4 regions of the Oceanobacter sp. 3_MG-2023 genome follow, and region 4 is predicted to be linked to each of the others. Evidence: predicted binding sites of a transcription regulator. Region 4 holds the regulator's gene; each other region holds the start of a gene.
What was found. Region 4 encodes sigma-54, which starts transcription at its own class of promoters, with help from an activator protein. Its sites were predicted from a motif close to TGGCACNNNNNTTGCTNT; they were not measured.
Positions count from the first base shown of each region.

Region 1: Q8W32_RS04840 (pilin) is a predicted target of sigma-54. The motif match lies at 2,114-2,131, and genes of this name have one in related genera.
Region 2: glnA (glutamate--ammonia ligase) is a predicted target of sigma-54. The motif match lies at 2,360-2,377, and genes of this name have one in related genera.
Region 3: Q8W32_RS05580 (NarK family nitrate/nitrite MFS transporter) is a predicted target of sigma-54. The motif match lies at 2,686-2,703, and genes of this name have one in related genera.

Region 1 covers NZ_JAUYVX010000004.1:33,469-37,857, forward strand. Annotated here, with positions in the region: gene pilB (type IV-A pilus assembly ATPase PilB) at 1-784, opposite strand, end outside; gene Q8W32_RS04835 (pilin) at 882-1,334, opposite strand; gene Q8W32_RS04840 (pilin) at 1,443-1,898, opposite strand; gene Q8W32_RS04845 (hypothetical protein) at 2,515-3,792, opposite strand; gene Q8W32_RS04850 (TonB-dependent receptor) at 3,850-4,389, opposite strand, start outside.
Region 2 covers NZ_JAUYVX010000002.1:129,597-133,985, reverse strand. Annotated here, with positions in the region: gene Q8W32_RS02515 (polyamine ABC transporter substrate-binding protein) at 1-100, shown strand, start outside; gene typA (translational GTPase TypA) at 244-2,064, opposite strand; gene glnA (glutamate--ammonia ligase) at 2,446-3,852, shown strand; gene Q8W32_RS02500 (alpha/beta hydrolase) at 4,001-4,389, shown strand, end outside.
Region 3 covers NZ_JAUYVX010000004.1:206,117-210,505, reverse strand. Annotated here, with positions in the region: gene Q8W32_RS05585 (bifunctional protein-serine/threonine kinase/phosphatase) at 1-1,005, opposite strand, end outside; gene Q8W32_RS05580 (NarK family nitrate/nitrite MFS transporter) at 1,039-2,505, opposite strand; gene Q8W32_RS05575 (NAD(P)/FAD-dependent oxidoreductase) at 3,348-4,389, shown strand, end outside.
Region 4 covers NZ_JAUYVX010000005.1:148,244-152,632, reverse strand. Annotated here, with positions in the region: gene rapZ (RNase adapter RapZ) at 1-420, opposite strand, end outside; gene ptsN (PTS IIA-like nitrogen regulatory protein PtsN) at 445-903, opposite strand; gene hpf (ribosome hibernation-promoting factor, HPF/YfiA family) at 907-1,209, opposite strand; gene Q8W32_RS06495 (RNA polymerase factor sigma-54) at 1,260-2,750, opposite strand; gene lptB (LPS export ABC transporter ATP-binding protein) at 2,879-3,604, opposite strand; gene lptA (lipopolysaccharide transport periplasmic protein LptA) at 3,601-4,137, opposite strand; gene lptC (LPS export ABC transporter periplasmic protein LptC) at 4,127-4,389, opposite strand, start outside.

The DNA.
Region 1 (4,389 bases), on a different contig from region 4:
GCCGCATCTTGATACGGCCATCCTGGGGAACCCGTCGCTCGGAAATATCCATCTGTGACATCACCTTGAGCCGGGCAGCAATCTTGCCGGTCAGCGTGACTGGTGGACTGGCGACTTCGTGTAATATGCCATCGGTGCGGTAACGTACCCGATAACGTTTTTCATAGGGTTCAAAGTGAATATCGGACGAGCCCATCTTGATAGCATCGAGCAGCATTTTGTTTACAAAACGCACGATCGGGGCGTCGTCTTCTCCAGAGGATGTCGCCGTTTCCTGGGCCTTGTCGGCAGCGTCCGGGTCTTCCAGATCGACGTCATCCAGTTCAGCATCAAGATCGCCCATACTGGAGTCATTGGCTGCGGCGATTTTTTCAATCAAGCGGTGTAATACATCATGCTCAACAATCACAGGTTCAACCGTCATGCCGGTGCTGAACTTGATCTCATCGATGGCCTGGATTTGAGAGGGGTCACTCTGGGCAACAAACAGGCGCGTGCCTCTGACCATTAACGGGATAACACGGTATTTGGCTATCAGTTCGCCGCTCAGCAGTTCCTGTGGCATCACTTCCAGGTCGTAAGCATCCAGAGACATAACCGGCAAGCCAAACTCTTCTGCGGTCACCGTGGCCAGTATTGAGGTAGAGAGCTTGCCCGAATCCGCGACGGTGGCGATAAAACCGGTCTTCTTCTCGCGAGCATCAAGCAGCAATTCTTCTGCTTGTTCTCGTGAGAGCAGGTTGTGTTCAACCAGTCGTTTCGAAATGCCAGTCAGAACGGCCATGTCATTGATACTCTTTAAAAAACCTTGTTGCAACATATCAAAGCCATACGTTCTGTACCAGTATCAGGATATGAAAGACAACGACTGGTAAACAGTTTTAATTCATTCGTGGCAGATATTTATATTCCAGCGTACCGGCAATGGCTGACCAGCTGATTTGGCCTGCAGAACTCCGGTCTGGCTTGATGGAATAGGTCTTGCCCGCAATATCAACGGGAACACCATCGGCAACCGAACCAAATTGGGCGGTGAGCAGACCGTTGGCACCGATTGTAACGGATTCCACATTGCTGGCACCGTGGTCTTCTGGCACATCGGAGATACCAAAGTGCGTGGTGAGCGCCGCGGCGGTGGTGGGCAGGGCCGAAAAACGGGAGGCGTATTCGGTGACTTGTAATTGTAATGGCCGCAGCACATGCAGGGAGCGAGTGGCTTCGGTGCGCAGGATATATTCGTTGTATTGGGGGATGGCGACTGCGGCGAGAATGCCAATAATCGCGATAACAATCATCAACTCAATCAGGGTAAAACCAGCGGCGATTGTTTTCATATAAATTCCTGACGTTGATAGAGGGTTTACGTGTGATGAAAGTCTCATAAACTCAAGCGTAGCCTATAAAAAAGCCCGCCGAAGCGGGCCTTTGACTGCTCAGGTGTTTTAGTTCACACGTGGCAGGTATTTGGCGTCGAGAGAGTCAACAGCAGAAGCCCAGGTAACAGAACCGTTAGCAGAAGCACGGGTAGGTGTCAGAGTATAGGCGTCCCCAGCGATATCGGCTGGAACACCGGCAGTTGTTGCGCCAAAAGTAATGGTCAGTACGCCTTTGCTACCCACTGCAATTGAGGCAACATTACCAGCTGCGTGCTCGGTAGCAGTACAAGACACACCAGTGTAAGCAGTCAGTGCAGCGCAGTCAGTAGGCAGTGCAGAGTAACGTGCGGCGTATTCACTAACTGACAACTGCAGTGGGCGTGCAGCCGACAGGGAGTTGGTGGCTTCAGTACGCAGGATATAATCCTGATACTGAGGAATCGCCACAGCGGCCAAAATACCGATGATCGCAATTACGATCATCAATTCAATCAGGGTAAAACCTTTTTGCATCGTTTTCATGGAAGTCTCCACTCTCAAAATTTTAGGGTTGTGCAATATTACACGTGTTATGCGATGACTATTATGAGGGGTTTTGCCATGGGAAACATCCCAAAACATCCCAACACTTCGTTGTCGAAGCACTTGGTGAGTTCGGGAAATTGAAGAGGGGGTCTTCCCGGACTCAAGCCACTGGCTTCTGTGCGTCTATCACTGGATACGCATACATAGAATATCAAGCTAATATCGTGCCAAGTATATTTTGGCTGAAATAAACAGGTTTATGTGACCTGGTTCGCTAAACCATCGGTGGGCGTTGATTGAATCGCCTGCCTTGCAGAAAAACGGGGTATCCAGTTGAGTACAATGTGACAAATATTGTCACTCGGGTATGTGGTTGTCAGATATATCTGGCCATATTGGCGGTAGTGACTTTTGTGGTCTTGATGTGTGGGCCTGATGGATACCGTCAAAGGATACGGACAGGGCCGGTTTGGGCACGGACGGGGCAGGTCACCAGGGAGAAAAGGGTGCAGGTAGCGGGCACGGATGGATATGGCTGGGGTTTTGGGGGTTTTGGAGAGTGAGGGATGTGGGGTACGGGCAGCGCCGGCCCCCACGGCTCAGACAAAAGGTATTACTCGGACACTTCATCCGTCAGGAAAGTGATTGAGGCAGGCACCAGATCGAGGTTGATAAAGTCACCGTTGACACTGTTGGTGTCGGTATCCAGCACCAGCAGGCCAGGCTGGGTAGCGTTGGTGATACCGACCCACAGGCGCTGGTTTTCATCCAGGGTGATATCGCCGAGGGTATAGCTGTCTTCCGGGTCGCTGACGTTGCTGGCCATCAGGCTGTTGATATCAATGGCAACCGGGTCGCTGCTGCTGTTGGGGCTGATTTCATACAGGTAGCTGGCAACAGTGCTCCATCCGGCTTCAACATTGATATTGACGTAGGCCTTGTCTTCGCTGACAACAGTGATGTCTTTGACATGGTAGTACTGTGCCGGTGAGACGCTGGTGTCGTTCAAATCGGCGAAGGTGGTGCCATCGATGATATTGCTGATCGCATAGGTGGTGGTATCGATGACATCGACGCCGCCGCTATTGTCGTCGTAGTCACCACGGGCAGCGATATACAGCTGGCCATTAAGCAGTTCCATGCTGGTGGGATTGGTCACGGTCAGAGGAATGCCTTTCAGGCCATCGGTGCTGGTGTCGGTATCAATTTCAATAAGGGTGTCGAGGTCGTACACCACGACGTAGGCGGTGTTGTTGCCGTCATAGCCGTAACGCTGGGTCAGAACAAACAGTTGGTTGTTGTCGATGGCGGCATCGACCATCCCCGGTGTGGTGCTGTAACCGCTGACGCTGTAATCGGACAAGTCGATGGTATCGACCTTGAAGTCGTCTTCGCTGCTGGCGGTGGTGTCGACTTTCCAGGCTGTTTCCGCGCCGTAACGCATCAGCCAGCCGTATTGGTCGTCCTGATGTACCAGGGTATAGACGTTGGCGCTGCTGTCGCCATCATCGTTGGTGGTGTAGGTCCATTCCGGGCTGCTGAGGCTGGCGGTGGCGTCGTAGCGGCTGATGGTATCGACGTAATATTGGCCAATCCGGTATAGCCAGTTGGCTTCGCTGGTGATGGTGTAGTTGGTGTTGGTGTCGCTGAATAATTGTTGCTGGACGCTGCGGTCGCCGGTGATATTGCCGATGGCAACATGGCCACTGCTGTAGTCGGCAGCGGTGGTTTGTACCGCATAGGCTCCTTCTGCAATGGGTTGGGCGTCGTCGTCGTCACCGGCACAGCCACTCAGCATCAGGGTCGCAGAGAGAAGCAGTCCGGCGGTGCTGAACGGGGACAAACAGGTGCGGGATAATGTTGTTGGGTGATCAGGCAGACGGTTAGGCATAACAAAATTCCTTGGGTGTCGTTTGGCAAACTTGTTGGTTGCTGGTGATATGAATATTCAAAGCGAGTAGCTCAGGTACAGTGTCCATTCCCGGCCACGAGCCGGGCGCCCACTGAAGTCGTTAAAACTGTGATTAAACAGGTTGTTAATCCGCAAACCGGCGTGGGTCGGCAGTAGTGACGGTCTGGATGGCACTGGCCATTGGTAGCCGTAATGGATGTTCCAGAGGCGACGTTGATCCCCGGGTACGCTGTTGTAGCGGTCGAGGTAGAGGTCGTCAGCCAGCTCGGCATGGAGATCGATACTGTGGTGCCGGGTGGTCATGGAGGATTGCCAGAGTAATCCGGCAATCAGCCGCAGGTGATAGATGCCGGGCAAGTATTTGTTATCAAAGCCAACGATATCGCTGCTGCTCTGGCTTTGGTAATGGCTGCCTGCCAGCTGCAATTGCCACATCCCCAGGCTCTCTGTTGCGGGTGCTGCGGTCACAGGGCGGTTGAGCTGACTGTGCAGCTGCCATTCCAGCCCGGCCATGGTGGCATCACTGGTATTTTCATAGCGACCAGCCCCGGTTGAGGGGTCATACACGGCGACGAT
Region 2 (4,389 bases), on a different contig from region 4:
TCCCGATGTGTTGGAGAAGCTGTTTGTCAGTAACGAAGAAGACCCTAAAGTGGCACGTATCCGTAACCGCAGCTGGGCCAATATCAAAGCCGGACGTTAACGGCGAGAACAAGCGGCAAAGGAAAGCCAGCACGTTATAGATATAGAACAGTAGCCACAAAAAAGCCCGTTTGAGTTTCCTCAAACGGGCTTTTTATCGTTCAGTCTGGCGCATAAACCGGCATTTGAAGGCCGGTTATGAGATCAGGCTGTTTTTTTCGGCTTGGAGCGCTTGCGTTCATTTTCAGTCAGCAATTTCTTGCGCAGACGAATGCTGGTAGGAGTCACTTCGACCAGTTCATCTTCTTCGATGAATTCCAGAGCCTGTTCCAGCGTGTGACGGACTGGAGGGGTCAGGTTAATGGCTTCATCAGTACCGGAAGCACGGACGTTGGTCAGCTGCTTGGCCTTGGTCGGGTTAACCACCAGGTCGTTGTCGCGGCTGTGCAGACCAATGATCATGCCTTCGTAGACTTCCAGGCTTGGGGCTACAAACAGGCGACCACGTTCTTGCAGGGTGAACAGGGCATAGCCCAGTACCTTGCCCGGTACCATGGAGACCAGTACGCCGTTGTGGCGAGTAGAACCCAGGCTGCTGAGCACAGGACCGTAGTGATCAAACACGTTGGTCAGGATGCCGGAGCCAGAGGTCATGGTCATGAACTGCGAACGGAAGCCGATCAGGCCCCGTGCTGGCATGATGAACTCAAGACGGGTGCGACCCTTGCCATCCGGTACCATATTGGTCATCTCGGCGCGACGGTTGCCCATCTCTTCCATGATGGAACCCTGGTGCTCGTCTTCAACGTCGATAACCACTTGTTCGTATGGTTCTTGCAGCTCGCCGTCGACGATTTTCTGGACCACTTCGGGCTTGCCGATGGCCATTTCGAAGCCTTCGCGACGCATGGTTTCAATCAGTACCGACAAATGCAGCTCGCCACGACCAGAAACCTTGAACTTCTCAGGGCTGTCGCCCGGCTCAACACGTAATGCCACGTTGTGGATCAGCTCTTTGTCGAGACGGTCCTTGATATTACGTGAAGTAACGTACTTGCCTTCTTTACCGGCGAACGGTGAGTCATTGACCTGGAAGGTCATGCTGACTGTTGGTTCGTCGACGGTCAGGGCAGGCAGGGCTTCAACATGACCGACCGCACACAGGGTATCGGAAATGTTCAGGCCTTCAATACCGGAAACACAGACGATGTCACCAGCGGAGGCTTCTTCAACGGCAACCCGGTTCAGACCGTGGAAACCTTTTACTTCCAGCAAGCGGCCCTTGCGGATCTTGCCTTCAGCAGAAATCAGCTGAATGTCAGTACCTGGCTTGAGCTTGCCGCGGGAGATACGGCCAACACCGATAACACCGACGAAGCTGTCGTAGTCCAGTGCCGAGATTTGCATCTGGAACGGGCCATCAAGATCGACAGGTGGAGGGGTTACATGGTCGACGATCATCTGGAACAGTGGCGTCATGTCTTCGGCCATATCATCCGGATCTGTACCGGCGATACCGTTCAGGGCGGAGGCGTAGATAACCGGGAAGTCGAGCTGTTCATCGGTGGCACCGAGACGGTCGAACAGATCAAAGATCTCGTCCATTACCCAGTCAGGGCGAGCGCCAGGGCGGTCGATCTTGTTGATCACCACGATAGGACGCAGACCACGCTCAAACGCTTTTTGGGTAACAAAACGGGTTTGTGGCATCGGGCCGTCGACGGCATCGACGAGCAGGCAGACGGAATCTACCATGGACATCACACGCTCAACCTCGCCACCGAAGTCGGCGTGTCCTGGTGTGTCGACGATGTTGATTCGGTAGTCGTTCCAGCGAATAGCAGTGTTTTTCGCCAGAATGGTAATACCGCGTTCTTTTTCCTGATCATTCGAGTCCATGACTCGCTCGCCACCTTGGTCTTTACGATCCAGGGTGCCGGATTGCTCCAGCAGTTTATCGACCAGGGTAGTTTTACCGTGGTCAACGTGAGCAATAATGGCGATGTTTCTGAGATTGTCGATCACAACAAAAGCCTTGGTTAAAGTTTGTGCAAAATTGGCGGCCGATTATACCTGACTTCGGATCGATGCGTGATGTCAATTTCATTATAAGAAAAGCGCTATTAATGTAGGCGTGGATATTGGAAACTGGTTGTATGAACCTCTAACGGGCACGCAGTCTGACTGGGGTCATATAAAATCAAGCAAAATGCACCAATATGGTTCTATTTTGCTTGTAAGGCACCTGAAGTGTGCAAAAAAGACGATTATGGGATCGGATATACCCTGAATACCGTGAGGTTTTTTGCATGCCTCTAAATGGCACGCGAATTGCTCCTTTTTCGGGCATGGTAGCAGGGGCTGGACCCCATTATCGGATATGAAACAGCATCTGGAGATAAGTAAATGTCAGAGAACACTCTGAATCTGATCAAAGAAAATGACGTTAAGTGGGTTGACCTGCGTTTTACCGATTCCAAAGGTAAAGAGCAGCATGTAACCATTCCTGCCAGCTATGTCGACGAAGAATTCTTCGAAAATGGCCAGATGTTTGATGGCTCATCCATCTCCGGCTGGAAAGGCATCAACGAATCCGACATGATCCTGATGCCGGATGACACCACGCCTTTCATGGACCCCTTCACTGAAGATGCAACGCTGGTTCTGCGTTGCGACATTATTGAGCCTAGCACCATGCAAGGCTATGAGCGCGATCCCCGTTCTGTGGCCAAGCGCGCTGAAGAATACCTGAAGTCTACTGGTCTGGGTGATACTGCCTTCTTTGGTCCAGAGCCAGAATTCTTCATGTTTGATGATGTTCGCTGGGGCCAGGACATGACCGGCAACTTCTACAAAATCAATTCTGACGAAGGTGCCTGGGCAACTGAAGCCGTTACCGAAGGCGGCAACCTGGGTCACCGTCCACGCGTCAAGGGCGGTTACTTCCCTGTTCCTCCAGTCGACAGCCACCACGACATCCGTGCTGCCATGTGTAACACCATGATGGCTATTGGTCTGGACGTTGAAGTACATCACCACGAAGTAGCAAACGCCGGCCAGAACGAAATCGGTGTTAAATTCAACACGCTGGTGAAAAAAGCCGACGAAGTGCAAATGATGAAATACATCGTGCACAACGTTGCCGCTGCTTATGGCAAAACAGCTACTTTCATGCCGAAGCCAATCGTTGGTGACAACGGTTCCGGTATGCACGTGCACCAGTCTTTCTGGAAAGATGGTGAAAACCAGTTTGCCGGTGACGTTTATGCAGGACTGAGCGAAACAGCTCTGTACTACATTGGCGGTATCATCAAGCACGCCAAAGCGTTGAACGCGTTCACCAACCCGTCAACCAACTCCTACAAGCGTCTGATTCCTGGATTCGAAGCCCCGGTCATGCTGGCATACTCTGCCCGTAACCGTTCTGCTTCTATCCGTATTCCTTACGTTGCGTCTCCTAAAGGCAAGCGTATCGAAGCCCGTTTCCCTGATCCGACTGCCAACCCATACCTGGCATTCGCAGCCATGCTGATGGCTGGCCTGGACGGCATCAAAAACAAACTGCACCCTGGCGATGCAGCAGACAAGGATCTGTACGACCTGCCTGCTGAAGAAGCCGCAGCTATCCCACAAGTGTGTGGCAGCCTGCGTGAAGCCCTGGACAGCCTGAAAGCTGACAGCGACTTCCTGACAGCTGGTGGTGTATTCACTGAAGATATGATCGAAGCTTACGTCGACCTGAAAATGGAAGATGTTTACCGCGTTGAACATACCACTCACCCGGTTGAGTTCGATATGTACTACTCCGTTTAATCTTCGGATGAACGGGTTGTCATAAGGAAAGGTCGCTTCGGCGGCCTTTTTTTGTGGCTTACTATTGTTGTTTGCAGCCACCACCAAATAAAGACATGGCGCTATGGCTGCTGAGGACTATGGTGTTAGACGCAAGAGGATCGGCGTGGTGAAAACAACCAAAGAATTATGGAATTCATATCCGCTCCGGAATGCCCTGCCTGACTGGCGTATCCGTTGGCAGCCGTCGGCTCCTGAGGCATTGACACAGGCGTATCGGCAGTATTATCGGTTACCCGATGTTGAAGCCGGACAGCACCGCATGGGCAAGCTGGAAAGTGCCGGTTTTGATATTGCGCTGCAGTACTGGACTTGTCCTGACGCGGTGGCCAATCTTATTCTGGTGCACGGCTATTATGACCATGTCGGGCTGTATGGCAGCCTGATTGGGTTTTGCCGGGCCCAGCGCCTGAACCTGGTGGCATTCGACTTGCCGGGGCATGGCTTGTCGAGTGGTGAGGCAGCCAGAATCGACGATTTTGATCAGTATGAAACCGT
Region 3 (4,389 bases), on a different contig from region 4:
CATCAGGTTGGGGTGATCAAGGCGACTGCCGATCCACTGCTCCCGGGCAAAACCATCGAGATACACAGGGTCATCTTCAAAGTTGAGCGATGGCGCTTTAAGGGCATAAAAACGACCATCACGGCGATCGATTACTTTATAAAGATGGCTGCGGGCATTGGCATGTATCACCTGCGTCACCCGGTAATAATCCAGCGTTTGGCCAACAGCTAATACCGGTGGAATGACCCGGGCGCTGACAGCCCGTTGTGTTTCATCCAGCCCGGCAGCGGGCAAGGACTGAATCCGTACCATCACACAGGTCAGGTTGTCATCCGATCCGGCCTGCAAAGCCGCATCCAGCACGTCTCGACAAATATGCTCAATCTGATGCTGGCGCGTATCCGCTCCAACGCTCGCCATGGCTTGTTGCAGCTGCTCATGACTGACAAACCCGTGAACACCATCCGTGGTGAGCAATAATTGATCGCCAACCTGCAGATCACAGGTCAGATAGTCCACTTCCAGACGGGAGTCCATCCCTAACGCCCGGGACAAGGCCGAGCCACCCTGGCTATTGTGTACATGATCACGAGTGAGCGGTTCCAGCACCCCCTCTCGCCAGTGATAAATCCGGCTGTCGCCGACATGAAACAGGTGGGCCGTGCGGGACTTAAGCACCATGCCGCTAAAGGTCGTGACCAAACCATTGTGCCGGGCACTGGCCTGCTGGCCATGATGGAATAGCCAGGCATTCAGCGCCGACAGCACTCGGGCGGCAGCGGTTTTGACATCCCAGCTGTCTGGTGTGCTGTAATAATCCTGCAAAAAATGCGTCACGCTGGTGGCGCTGGCCTGCTGCGCGTTATCACTGCAACTGACGCCATCAGCAATACAGACTCCGATGCCCTTGTATTTGACGGCTGACAAGGTCGGCTGATAAAGCGCAAACGCATCCTGGTTGAGCACCTTGGTACCAGCGGTAGTGACACCACCAAACTGGATGTCTAATGTGTTGCTACTCATAATGGCTCAGGTCCAGGATCGTTTTGATCAACATCAGTTCACACTGATCATTTCGACAGTGCCATCGTCGTTTACTTCAGCCATATGGCCCTTGGGTTCTTTCATTGCCAACAGAGCAATAAAACCCACCACCGCCGTGCCTGAAATCACCATAAAGAAAGTCGAGTATTCCACCAGCGACAAGATCGTCAGATAGGTAACCGCTCCAACGTTACCATACGCCCCTGTCATACCGGCAATCTGGCCAGTCAAACGACGCTTGATCAGCGGCACCACCGCAAACACAGCCCCTTCCCCCGATTGCACAAAGAAAGAACACACCATGGCTGCCACTACCGCCAACCAGACCGGCCATTCGCTATCCACCATTCCCATCACCAGATAGCCCACCGCCAGACCCGCGGTCAGAATCAACAAGGTCGGTTTACGGCCAAACTTGTCAGATAACCAGCCGCCTCCCGGGCGCGACATCAGATTCATAAAGGCATAGGCAGACGCCACCATACCGGCGATCACCGGCGACAGATCAAAGGTTTCGGCAAAAAACAGCGGCAACATGGACACCACCGCCAGCTCGGAACCAAACGTGGCGAAGTAGAGAATATTCAATACCGCCACCTGCCTGAACTCATACCGATGCATCTCAGGCACGGCTTCGCTAAAGACGGTTTTGTTCACTTTCCAGACGTGTGATACCTCATAGGCGTACAGCAGCACCAAACCGATATAACACATCAGCGCCGTGGTCTCGGACAACATGCTCACTCCAGCAGGCGATAACTTCCAGGCCAGCAGCGCCATAGCGGCATACATCGGCACTTTCATGATCAGCAACAAGAAGAAATCTCCCTGGCTGGTCACTTCCATTGCTCCCATGTGTTTGGGTTTGAAATAGGTCGCGCCCTTGGGGGTATCGGTAATGTTCTGGTAATACACCACGCTGAACAACAGACTGATCAGCCCTGTCAGACCAATCGCATACCGCCAGCCATCATCTCCGCCAAACCACAGCGCAATCACCGGCAAACAAAAGGCCGCGGCGGCAGAACCAAAGTTGCCCCAGCCACCATAAACACCTTCGGCAGTGCCCAGCTCATTCGCCGGAAACCATTCACTGACAATACGAATCCCAATCACAAAACCGGCACCGATAAAGCCCATTAAAAAACGGGCAATGGCGGCTTGTGTAAAGTCCTCAGCCAGGGCAAACATAAAACAGGGAATCGAACACACCGCCAACAAGGCGGAATACACAATACGAGGGCCAAAGCGGTCGGTCAGCATGCCGATAATGACCCGCGCCGGTATGGTCAGCGCGACGTTCAGGATCAACAAGGTTTTGATTTCAGAAGGCTGCAATCCCAGGCTGGCAGCCATGGCCTGCAACATCGGGGCGTGGTTAAACCACACCAGAAAAGTGATAAAAAATGCCATCCAACTGAGGTGGAGGACTTTCATCTTGCCGGTAAACGACAACAGATTAAAACGTTCGGCGCTCATAACATGCTCTCTGATCCATAATACATACAGTAGCTCACGCCCCACGACGGCAAAGATAACCGGCACGGCAATACAACGAATTCAAAAAGACAGGAGAAACAAACAGAGGGAGTTATTGCACCGGAGCGGTAGCAGAACAGGCACCGTGTATAAGTTATCGAGACCTCATACAGACACGCAACAGCAGTTACTTTCCCAGCGATAACGACAGCCGGTGGCTATCGATCTCTGATCAGTTTTTTTGAATGCGCCGTTGCGTAAGTGTCAGATCACAACGCTGCGAATCTGACGAATAACCAATAACGAAGCAGGAAGAATGCCAATGATCATTGCCGATGCATCGGACCCGACAAAAATCAGCCCCCGGTTCCATCGTCTCCACCGTCAATCGGCATGACCTCTGCCTGAGCGTTGACCTTGGCAGCGGTCTTTTTTGTTGCATCAGTGCCCCAATCGCGGCTGTTTATACTTGCCAACACCTTTTTATCGCACCGATTTCAGGCAAAAAACCACAGTAAGGTTCTATTTGAGTGCGAAATCATTCTTTGCCACATCAGGCTACTGATACCTTTCTTACTGTCATAGCTGATTATTTTGCTGCCCAGAAAGACCACCTCACAACAGATACCCCCATGTTGAGCAGATCGGCAGGCTCCATACCGAGACCGATATCCACCCGCTCTGGCATAAAATCTGCTTTGATTCCACCACGTCGACGCCGCAGGTAACCTCCTGACTGATCAAAGAAGATCACGGCACACAACATCGACACACATATTCCCTATAGCAAAGGCGCTCCCAGGTTGACTGGTGAGCGCCTTTTTTTATGCGAAAAAAATGATATGAACAGCAATAGTCTCGTTATTATTGGTAACGGCATGGCCGCCAACCGGGTTCTGGAAGAACTGGGCACCGACCACCCGTTCGATACCATCCACGTACTCAGTGATGAGCATCTATGCCATTACAATCGCATCATGCTGTCACCCTTGCTGGCCAACGAAACCACCCTGGCAGCGATTACTCCCCACGATGCCAGCTGGTATCAGCAGCGCCGTATTCATGTGCACCTGAATACCGCGGTTACCGGGATCGATACAGAGTTACAGCAAGTGGTCACCGCGACTGGCCAGCACTTCGACTATCAAGCGCTCCTGATCGCCACCGGCTCCCGCTCCGCCATTCCCAGCATGCCAGGAACCGACGGCGACCAGCCCGACAACGTACTCGGCTTTCGTACCATGACGGATGTCGATGCCATGCTGGCAGCACTGCCGACCCTCAAACACGCCACCGTCATTGGGGCCGGTTTGCTCGGTGTTGAAGCTGCAGTCGGGCTCAAGGCCCAGGGCGTAGAGGTAACACTGATGCACCGCAACCCGGTGCTGATGAACCGCCAGCTGGATGCCACCGCCGCCACGATCTTGCAAGAGGAGCTGACCCAACGGGGCATCGATGTACGCACCGGCGTCTCACCACAATCCCTGAGCCTGAACGCCAACCGCGCCACAGCCGTGCACTACCGGCTGCGCAACCAGCCAGACACCGACACCACAACCATCCGACTCGACACCGACCTGGTCGTATTTGCCACCGGTATTTTACCCAACCGGGAACTTGCCGCCGCCGCCGGGATAACCACCCGCCGTGGTATCTGCGTCAACTCGCATATGCAAACCTCAGACAGCCATATTTATGCACTGGGCGAATGTTGTGAATTTGAAGGACAAACCTACGGCCTGGTCGCCCCCATCTGGGAACAGGCCAAAATCGTCGCGGCAGGACTGGCTGCCATCCCCCCTCTGGCATCTCCCTTACCCCGTTACGCCGAACAGCAGCATCTGACCAAACTCAAGGTCTCAGGGGTTGATATTCACAGCATGG
Region 4 (4,389 bases):
GGTGGTATCCAGCGTCAAGTCAGCCAGGTTGGCAACAGGTTCGAGCAATTCGGTTTCGCGCTCGATGGCTTCTGCCAATGAGATATTGTCATTGGTGAGGGGGTGTTTGCGACGGGTGGAGCTGAAGCGTTGTAGCAGGACTTCTTCGGTGGCATCCAGAAATACAATATCGACCTGGCGATACTGTCCGGGTAAGCAGGTCAGTACCTGGGTCAGCTGTTCCATGGCGTCGGGCAAATTACGCACATCGACACTGACAGCGACATTGGCGCGTTTTTCGGCGCTGTAGGGTAAATCCGCCAGTGCGGGCAACAGATCAACCGGCAGGTTGTCGATGCAATAAAAACCGAGATCTTCGAGCACGGCCAAAGCGCTGGACTTGCCTGAGCCAGAGCGGCCACTGATCACAACCAGGCGCATGATGCGGTCTCCGTATTGGTCTGGTTAGTGGTTGGCCAACGCTCGTTGGTACAGTTCCTGATCGCTGCTGGCACTACGCAATTGCTGACGGTAATCATTCTGACTGAAATTTTGCGCCAGTGTGGCGAGAATTTGCAGATGATCGTCCGTTGCTTCTTCAGGGACTAATAAAGCAAATACGAGGTCAACCGGTTGATGGTCAATGGCATCAAAATCGATGGCCTCTTGCAAGTGAAGTAACACGCCGACGGCTTGTTCGCATTGCCGTAAACGACAATGGGGGATTGCGATGCCTTCACCAATGCCAGTACTGCCCAGACGTTCACGTCCAAGCAGGCGTTCAAACACTTCGTCCGAACTGCTGCCGTCAACTTTTTCGGCAATCAGTCCGGCAAGAAACTCCAGCAATTTTTTTTTGCTGGTAATGGCGACGTCGGTACGGGTGCATTCTGGCAGTAGAATATCGGCAATCGCAATGCTCATAGGTCAACCTTGCCCGTGCTGTCGGGCAATCAGTTTTTCTTTGTGTTTCAGGAGTTGACGGTCCAGTTTGTCGGCCAGCAGATCAATGGCGGCATACATATCGTCGTGAGTTGAGGTGGCGTGAAAGTCAGCACCACTGGCATGCAGGGTGGCTTCTGCCTGTTGTCGGCCTTTTTCCAGGGTCAGTGTGATCTGGCCAGAAGTAATCGGGTCGACATGACGCTCAAGACGAACCAGTTTTTCCTTGACGTATGCTTCCATGGCTTCGGTCACTTCAACATGGTGTCCACTGATATTGATGCTCATAAACGGCTCCTTATCGCTCGCTTGTATCGAACAGAGATCGACGCTATCGGTCAGATCAATTGTTTCCGCTCATTGGAAGGCGGAATCATCATGGCTTCACGGTATTTGGCCACCGTGCGGCGTGCAACCTGAATGCCCTTGTCGCCCAGCACAATGGCAATTTTGTTATCACTCAGGGGTTTACGCGGATTTTCTTCGCTGATCAGTTTTTTGATCATGGCGCGAATGGCGGTGGATGAACATTCGCCACCGGCGTCAGTACTGACGTGGCTGGAGAAGAAATACTTCAGCTCGAAAATACCACGAGGTGTGTGCATGAATTTTTGCGTGGTGACCCGTGAAATGGTTGATTCATGCATACCAACGGCATCGGCAATATCATGCAATACCAGAGGTTTCATGGCTTCTTCGCCCTGTTCAAAGAAGTCGATTTGGTACTCGACAATTTTGGTGGCGACTTTCAGCAGGGTTTCGTTGCGGCTTTGCAGGCTTTTGATAAACCAGCGCGCTTCTTGCAAATGGTCTTTGAGGAAGGCGTTGTCGGCACTGCTGTCGGAACGTCGCACCAGTGAGGCGTAGTCGGAGTTGACACGCAGCTTGGGGGCGATATCCGGGTTAAGCTCAACACGCCATTCATCACGGATATTACGAACAATCACGTCCGGTACGACGTATTCTGACTGCTCGGAGCTGATATCAGCGCCCGGCTTGGGGTTGAGTTCTTTAACCAGACGCAGGACGGCTTTGAGGTCTTCTTCCTTGAGCCGGGTTTTGCGCATCAGGGTGGGGTAATCTTTACTGCCCAGCAGGGCGATGTAGTCGCCGATCACCAATTTGGCTTCTGCCAGCCAGGGTGTTTCGGCAGGTAGCTGGTTGAGCTGAAGAATCAGGCATTCACGCAGGTCGCGGGCAAAAACACCGGCGGGGTCAAACTGTTGCAAGCGTTTGAGGACGGCCTGGATTTCATCTTCTTCAACACCCAGTTCCGGGTCAATTGAACCGAGTATGTCGTCGATGGTGGTGTGCAGATAGCCATCGTCATCAACCCCGTCGATCAGCATGGTGGCGATCTCGCGATCGGTGTCACTCATGGGAGTCAGGTTCAGCTGCCATTCAAGATGATCTTGCAGGTCGTCTGTGGTGGCATGACGGGAGTCATAATCAAAGTCGTCATCGCCAACCGGGCCAGAGCCTGAGGAAACCCCGGCCGTGGTCTGGAACGTATCATCCCAGTTGCTATCGACTGGCAGATCATCTGGCATCTTGTCATCAGACCATTGCTCACCCAGTTCCTGGGTGTCGGCATCGGTCGTGGCCGCTGTTGCGGTGACTTCCCTTTCCTGATCTGCATTGGTTTGCTGTGCATCCGGGAAGTCGTCGTGCTCGGACTCTTCGAATTCCAGCATGGGGTTGGAGTCCAGGGCTTCCTGGATTTCCTGTTGCAGATCGAGGGTAGACAATTGCAGCAGTCGAATTGCCTGTTGCAGCTGAGGGGTCATGGTCAGCTGCTGACCCATTTTTAACTGAAGCGATGCTTTCATACAGCGTTATTATTCATCGGTTGTCGGCATGGTCTGTGCATTATACGCCAGCCTGTGAGACAGGGAATGCTTTTCATGGTGGCGAATGAAACAGCGCTGGGCATCATAGCCCTGCAAGCCGATAAGATTCAAAGATGGAAGTCATGACCAAGGTAGATAGCCCGAACCTGTTCGTTGGCGAGTACATCATCAGCGCTGCCTTCGGCAATTATGTGTCCACCGCCTACGATATAGGCTTTTTCACAAATTGCGAGAGTTTCGCGGACGTTGTGGTCAGTAATCAGTACGCCGATGCCACGTGCCTTGAGTTGACGAATGATATCCATAATGTCAGCGACCGAGATCGGATCAACACCGGCAAAGGGTTCATCCAGCAAAATAAAGGAGGGTTCGGCGGCCAGGGCGCGGGCTATTTCGACCCGTCGTCGCTCGCCACCAGACAGGGCCATGCCGAGGCTGGTACGAATGTGCTGAATGTGAAATTCATCCAGTAGCTGTTCCAGCTGTTGCTGACGTTGGGGTTTGTTCAGGTCTGACCGGGTTTCCATGATGGCCATGATATTGTCTTCGACGCTGAGTTTGCGGAAGATCGACGCTTCTTGTGGCAAATAGCCAATGCCTTTCTGGGCGCGGCCGTGCATGGGCAGATGGCTGATATCGTCATCATCGATACTGACACGCCCCTTGTCGGCTTGTACCAAGTTGACAATCATATAGAAACAAGTGGTTTTACCTGCGCCGTTAGGGCCCAGCAAGCCGACAATTTGTCCGCTGCTGACCGCCAGGGAAACGTCCTTGACGACTTCGCGGCCGTTATAGCTTTTGGCCAGATGTTCAGCCTTGAGCGTTTTCATGGTTGTACGTCCGTGTTGGGCTGGGGTTGGATAATCACTTGAATACGCTGGTTGTCGTCAGCGCCGCCAGTGCCACTGCCGGATGTTTCTGCGCCACTGGCTGAGACGGTTTCCTGTTCAATGTCATAACGGATCAATTCGCCACTGAAGAGGTTGTTTTCCTGACGCAAGGCGGCGTCTCCCTTGAAGGCAATTTCCTTGCGGTCGGCGTAAAAATCAATACGTTTGGCCGTTGCTCTGGTGATCGGTTTGTCGCTGCTGACCTGTTGCTGGTAGCGAGCCGGTTGACCTTCGGCAATCGCTTGTTTGAGCGCCTTGCCATCCAGTATCAGTGTCAGACGATCGGACTCGATGGTCAGTGTGCCTTGCTTTAGTACGACATCGCCTTCGTAGACGACCATACCAGTCTTGCGATCGAGTTCGGCGCGGTCGGATTCGATGATCATTTCTTGTTGCCAGTCTTCAGGCAAAGCCTCGACCGTGGTCGCCAAGACACTGCCAAAGAACAGCAGGGCGGTCAGTTTATTGTACATACCGGGTACTCACGTGTGCTTGAAGGTCGAGATGTTGGCGTTTGATATCCAGCGTCATACCTGTTGCATGGGTGATGTTATTGCCATGACGAATGATGACAGGTTCAGAGGTTGAAGCGGTGGCTGATGCGGGCTGGTAAAGCAACAGGCTGGTGGTGATGCTGAATGTATCAGCATTTTCTGCTGCCGTGGCCAGAGAGCGTACTTCCACCTGCTGGCTGAGTTCAACCTGGCTGTCGGTATCCATAATGC